DNA from 3 places in the Rhizobium sp. A37_96 genome. Region 3 is predicted to be linked to each of the others. Evidence: predicted binding sites of a transcription regulator. Region 3 holds the regulator's gene; each other region holds the start of a gene.

Region 1 (2,202 bases), on a different contig from region 3:
ACCTATGCCTTCAATGCTGCGAGCGGTCAGATGCAGTGCGGCCAGGCCGTCGTCAAGGAAGTCGCCGGCAAGGATTACGATCCGGATATGAAGCTTTCAGAGCAGTAAGCTGGGCTTAATCGCCTTATAAAAGGTTTTATGCCTCTCCCTGACCGTCTTGCGGTCAGGGCATGCCGTCAGCGATCCGTCGCTTCCTCGGCGCTTTCCTCGATGCGCTCCATGTCCTCGTCGCTCAGGCCGAAATGGTGGCCGATCTCGTGGATCAGGACATGGGTGATGATGTCGCCCAAGGTTTCGTCGTTCTCAGCCCAGTAATCGATGATCGGCCGGCGATAGAGGCGGATCTTGTTCGGCATGTCGCCGGTCTGGGCGGTGAAGCGTTCCGATATGCCACGGCCCTCGAAAAGGCCGAGCAGGTCGAAGGGAGTTTCCAGCGCCATATCCTCGAATACGTCGTCATCGGGAAAATCCTCGATGAGGATGATGAGGTTGCCGGTGAGCGAGCGGAATTCATCCGGCAGGTGGCTGTAGGCCTCCATTGCCAGAGATTCGAATGTGCTGATTGAGGGCGCGTGGCGATCCCGCCAATCCTCGCTCTGGTCAATGCGAGCCATGAATGCTTCCTTCCTTGGCTGGTCATATAGAGACTTTGCGCCGCTTTTACGAGAGCGGATTAGAGCATGATGCCGAAAAGTATTTGAGCGGTTTTCGGACGAGATCATGCTCTACCCGTTTGATTTTAGAGCGGATTCAGATTTCCGGTCGCATGGGCTCAAAATCGCCCGACTCCAGGCACAGGAATATTTTCTCATAAAATGGTGTTGACTCTTTTCCCGACCTCTGGAATCCATAAGAACATAACAGGAACATTATTGATCTGGAGCTAACGTCATGGCTGAGGCCGCCGTGGCGCGGGAAACGCTTTTTGCCCTGCGTGAAACCATTGCCCGACTGGAAGGCAGGCCGCTACCGGCACTGGCCGCGTCGGCGCGTGAAGCGCTTGCGGAGAAGCAGGCGCCTGCGCCGGTAGATGCTGCCCAGCCATTGCTTGCGACCGGGGTCGAGGATCTCGATGGGGCGATGCAGGGCGGTATTCCTCTCGACGCCCTCACGGAAATCCGCTCGCTCGGCCTGCGCGATGCGGCGGTGGCGAGCGGCTTTGTCCTTGCGCTTGCCGCGCAGCTTCATGCGCAGGCTTCGGGTACGGATACGGCCCCGTCTCCGATCCTGTGGATCGGCGATACGGTCGCCACGATGGAGGCGGGCCTGCCCTATGCCATCGGCATCCGGGATTTCGGGCTGGAGCCGGCGGCCTTTCTGCAGGCGTCGCCGCGCAAGCTGGAGGACGCGCTCTGGGTGGCGGAAGCCGCACTTGGCAGTGCTGCCTTTGCTGTCGTCATTCTGGAGGTGCGCGGCAATCCGGCCCGTTTCGGCCTGACCGAAAGCCGGCGGCTGGCGCTCAGGGCCAAGGCGGCGGGGCGGCCCTTGTTTCTCTTGCGGCAGGGAGGCGAGGAGGAAGCGAGCAGCGCCCTCTTCCGCTTTTCCGTCGAACCCGCGCCAGCACAGGCGCGGCCCCTGCCGGATGGATCGGTGCTTGGCGGCAGCATCGGTCATCCGGCCTTTCGTCTGACCTTGGAAAAGAGCCGAAACCCGGCGCCTCTTTCCATAACCCTGGAGTGGAATGCCCATGACCGCCGCTTTGCCCCTATCCTCGACACTCAATGCCCTGCCTTTCCCGGCGAACACGCAGCGCATTCTGGCGCTGACCTTCCCGCATCTGCCGACCGACCGGATCGCGCGCAAGCGCTGGGGTCTGTCCTGGCGTTCGGCAGGCAGGCTTGAAGCGCCGCCGCTGGCCTGTGCCGGCAAGCTCAACAACACCATGCGTCTGACCGCACTCAACGAGCGTGCGGAGAGGATCGGCTTGAAGCAGGGGCAGGGCGTCGCCGAGGCGAAGGCGATCTGCCCCGATCTCGATGTCGTCGAGGAAGACCTCGCCGCGGACCGCAAGCTGCTGGAGGCGATCGCCGACTGGTGCGACCGCTATACGCCGCTGGTGGCGATCGACGGCAAGGACGGCCTGTTTCTCGACATTACCGGCTGCGCCCATCTCTTCGGCGGCGAGGAGGCGCTGCTCGAGGATATATTGATCCGGATTTCCCGGCTGGGGCTCGACGTGCGCGGCGCCATTTCCTCCGCGCC
Region 2 (2,202 bases), on a different contig from region 3:
CAATTCGTCGGAAGGGTTGTCGATGCGGCCGCGCACGCGGAGCGTCCGGCTGGCGCCATCGACGCGATTGTCGACAGCTTCCACGACGCCGGAAAAGACGCGCCCCGGCAGTGCGACCGAGGTCGCCTCGACCGGCTGGCCGACCTTGACGGTGTTGGCAAAGCGTTCCGGCACCCAGTAGTCCACCAGGATTTCGGAACGGTCGTCCAGCGTCACGATATTGCTCGTCGTCGTGACGTTGTCGCCGATGACGACAGGCACGATGCCGACAATCCCATCGATCGGCGCGACGATGTTGCGGCGCGAGAGCGCCAGCTCCGCCGACTGCAGGGCCAGCTTCGCCCCCTGCTCGGCAATCTCGGCATCGAAGACATCCATGCGGGACACGCTGGATTTGATGGTGTGGTAGAGCTGCGCCTTCTCGGCAGCGCTCTTCAGCGCCACTTCCGCCTGGCCACGAGCGATGATCTGCTCGTCATCGTCAAGACGCGCCAGCACCTGCCCCTGCCTGACCCTGTCGCCGGACTTGATGAGAATTTCCCGAATCGTCCCTGCCGCCTGCGGCATGACGGCAACCGAGCGGATGGCATCGCCGGTGCCGATCGCGCTGAGGCGGTCGTTGACAATGCCGCTCACGACAGGTTCCGTCACCACGAGCGGTATGTTCTGACCGCGTCGCGCGCCGCCACCGGCCGCATCGCCACTCTTCCCGGCGCTGGCATCCCCGTTGCGCGTGATGGCTGCCACGAGCGTCTCGGGGACCCCGGCTTTCTGCAGCAGGCCCGTCGCGCCGGGCACGAAAGCCACGACAGCGGCAATGCCTGCCACCAGCAAAAGAAAAGACAAGGAAAGCTGCTTCCAGGCGGTCATGCACGTCTCCGGCTCGTTGTGTCAGAGGCGATGAAATCGCGTCGTTGATTTTGGTATGGTCCCTGTCACACCCAGCGCACTTAAAGGGACCAAATTTCATGTCGGGCGGTTCTATAACGCAAGATTGTGCCCGATTTGCTGCAATATCGTGTTTTTGAGCATATGCGGCAAGCTTTGGGGCGGATTATGACAAAGTTGTAATCTTGAAGTGGACAACGAGGCGTTTCATTTGCGCATCCGCAAGCCCGTTCAGGCCCCGAATCGAACTTTCCGCAGGCGCGGCACGCCTGTGAATGTGCACTTTTTGTTCTAATTTCGGCCCGTTTCTTTTGCCTTTCAGGGTAGAATCATTACATTGGGCCGCATGACCATTGGACATGACGACATTCCCTTCTTTGACGAGGAGCCGGAGCACATGGCGCCGCGCCGTTCCGCGCCGGCTGCCGGCGGCATCGGCGGCGGCATTGCGGCCCGCGCCATGGCGGCACGCGACAGCGGTCGCCGGCCGGACTATCTCTCCGGCCTCAATCCGGAGCAGGCTGAAGCGGTCGAAACGCTCGACGGGCCGGTTCTGGTGCTTGCCGGTGCCGGCACCGGCAAGACACGCGTGCTGACCACCCGCATCGCCCATATACTCTCCACCAACCGCGCCTTCCCCAGCCAGATCCTCGCCGTCACCTTTACCAACAAGGCGGCGCGCGAAATGAAGGAACGTATCGCCCTGCTCGTCGGCGGCGCAGTCGAAGGCATGCCCTGGCTCGGCACCTTTCACTCGATCGGCGTCAAGCTGTTGCGCCGCCATGCGGAGCTGGTCGGCCTTACCTCCAGCTTCACCATTCTCGATACCGACGATGTCATCCGCCTGATCAAGCAACTGATCCAGGCGGAGGGGCTGGACGACAAGCGCTGGCCGGCCAAGCAATTCGCCGGCATGATCGACACCTGGAAGAACAAGGGCCTCAGCCCTGCCGATATTCCCGAGGGTGACGCCCGCGCCTTTGCCAATGGCAAGGGCCGCGAACTCTATGCCGCCTATCAGAGCCGCCTGAAGACGCTGAACGCCTGCGACTTCGGCGATCTTTTGCTGCATCCGATCAATATGTTCCGGCGGAACCCCGATATCCTGAAGGACTATCACCAGCGTTTCCGCTATATCCTCGTCGACGAGTATCAGGACACCAACACGGCGCAGTACATGTGGCTTCGCCTGCTGGCGCAGCGGCCGAAGGGCGAGCTGCAGAATGTCTGCTGCGTCGGCGACGACGACCAGTCGATCTATGGCTGGCGCGGCGCCGAAGTGGATAATATCCTGCGCTTCGAAAAGGATTTTCC
Region 3 (2,202 bases):
GCGCGCGTCATCCGCAACGGCATCGTCCGTGCCGAAGACCATGGCGGAAAAGCCATCTTCGCCGACTCGGAAACGATAGGCCTGATCGCGCGCAACGAAGACATTCCCGTCGGCGACGCTCGTCTCGCACTGCTCCTGCGACGCCACGCCCAAAGGTTCGAGATAGGTCTTGTCGGCCAGGAAGACGCAGGCATTCTCCGTGCCGAAAGGATGGCGTGCGTCCGGAGCGACCGTAAAACCGAGCTTGCCGAGACGTTCGCGCGCCAGAGCGATGTTGACGGTCGGCAGCACGAGATGATCCAGCGGATGCGGCAACGGCGCCATGCTTTCTCCTTTTCCCTACGGGAGCAGATTTGCGCCCATCCATCATCGAATTCAAGATGGAAGCAAGAGACCGGGAGATAGGGCGACACCGATGGAACGCAATCTCGCAAACGTGATTGCTGATTCTATTCTGTAGCTGGCTTACCCGGCGTAATATCCCGTTCGTCGACGCGGGAGACACCTTGGTCAAGCGAAAGTGTCCTAAACGGCGCAAATTCAAAATTATCAATATTTATCAATACATTAAAACTGAAACAATCCATTGGCGCTTTCAGTCGGTTCATTCGACAGTGGTAATTATTTAATCGTCCGAACAAGGCTTTACCGAAATTTAAGTACTTGCGGAACACATATGGAACATATAGTGTCCGTTCTGGATTTGTTTCACGACTTTTTCTTGATTCTGGGGTTCCAAGACGATGTTGACGCGCAAGCAGCAGGAACTGCTTCTCTTCATTCACGAACGCATGAAGGAATCCGGCGTTCCGCCATCTTTCGACGAGATGAAGGATGCGCTGGATCTGGCATCCAAGTCCGGTATTCACCGTCTGATTACGGCACTGGAGGAGCGAGGCTTCATCCGCCGGCTGCCGAATCGGGCGAGAGCGCTGGAGGTGATAAAGCTGCCGGAGGCCTATAATCCGAGCCTGCAGCCGCGACGCGGCTTCTCGCCCAGTATCATCGAAGGCAGCCTCGGCAAGCCTCAGCCGGTCGCACCGCCCGCCCCGGCAAAGATCGCCAATGACGATCACAACGGTTCGGCATCGGTTCCAGTCATGGGGCGCATCGCCGCCGGTGTTCCGATTTCCGCCATCCAGAACAATACCCATGATATTACCGTTCCCGCCGATATGCTCGGCTCAGGCGAGCACTACGCGCTTGAAGTCAGGGGGGATTCGATGATCGACGCCGGTATTTTCGACGGCGACACCGTCATCATTCGCAATTCGACGACAGCCAGCCCCGGCGACATCGTGGTTGCTCTCGTCGACGACGAGGAAGCGACGCTGAAGCGCTTCCGCCGCAAGGGTGCGTCCATCGCACTGGAAGCCGCCAACCCGGCCTATGAAACCCGCATTTTCGGGCCGGACCGCGTCAAGGTGCAAGGTAAGCTCGTCGGCCTCATTCGGCGCTATCACTGAGCGGTGACGCCGGCTGGATCGGCGCGCCGAATTTGTCGGTGCGCCAATCGTAGGTTCGATGCCGCGTCCATGGTCGTTGCGGGTTCTCGAACGCCACGGAAACGACGGGTTTGTCGCCTGTGAATGCCATTTCGATGGATCCGGTTTGCCGCAATGTCGCGCCGGTTATCAGCATCGCCCCGGAGCGGCAATGATCCAGCCGCAAGCGGATCGGTGTCACGACGATGTTTGCCGTATCGCAAGCCGGCGGCAAATAGGCCGCGTTTTCTATGGTGACGAGCATGGCGCCGTCTTCGAGCATCGCCACGCACCATGCGCCTTTCTGGCAGGCGAAGCTTCCCTGCATCGTCTGGTCAAGCGCGTCTTCCATTGCCTTGCGGACCGCGTTCTGCTCCTCGGTGCTTAATCGCCGATGACGATCGGTCTTGCTGATTTGTGGAAGCCGGCTGTCGCGAGGAAGGATGGTGGGCGGCTGATGTTCGGTTGCAACCAGTGCCTTTTGCCATTGTTCGAAGATGAAGGCCTGCGGCCGTTCGCGATTGGTCGCCAGTATGTCATCCTGTCGCAGAGCGACCAGAACCCCATCCTCCGAGATCGTCAGATCCGGCTTCGGCACGCCGGGACCGAATGCCGCCGCGCCAACGGATAAGAGCGACAATAGTAGGCCCAGGTGGCGAAGCCGGGTTCGCAACATGCTCATGATCAGGAAGCCGGCAATGAATGTCGGCATCAGCCA

What was found. Region 3 encodes LexA, which represses DNA repair genes until DNA is damaged. Its sites were predicted from a motif close to TGTTCNNNNTGTGTTCNG; they were not measured.
Region 1: ACQZ6J_RS22690 (ImuA family protein) is a predicted target of LexA. The motif match lies at 852-869, and genes of this name have one in related genera.
Region 2: ACQZ6J_RS01640 (ATP-dependent helicase) is a predicted target of LexA. The motif match lies at 1,165-1,182, and genes of this name have one in related genera.

The regions. Positions count from the first base shown of each region.
Region 1 covers NZ_JBNWDS010000010.1:108,613-110,814, forward strand. Annotated here, with positions in the region: gene ACQZ6J_RS22680 (DUF1737 domain-containing protein) at 1-108, shown strand, start outside; gene ACQZ6J_RS22685 (metallopeptidase family protein) at 177-614, opposite strand; gene ACQZ6J_RS22690 (ImuA family protein) at 892-1,842, shown strand; gene ACQZ6J_RS22695 (Y-family DNA polymerase) at 1,883-2,202, shown strand, end outside.
Region 2 covers NZ_JBNWDS010000001.1:342,562-344,763, forward strand. Annotated here, with positions in the region: gene ACQZ6J_RS01635 (efflux RND transporter periplasmic adaptor subunit) at 1-870, opposite strand, end outside; gene ACQZ6J_RS01640 (ATP-dependent helicase) at 1,235-2,202, shown strand, end outside.
Region 3 covers NZ_JBNWDS010000013.1:181,142-183,343, forward strand. Annotated here, with positions in the region: gene ACQZ6J_RS26260 (VOC family protein) at 1-324, opposite strand, end outside; gene lexA (transcriptional repressor LexA) at 744-1,466, shown strand; gene ACQZ6J_RS26270 (ComEC/Rec2 family competence protein) at 1,447-2,202, opposite strand, start outside.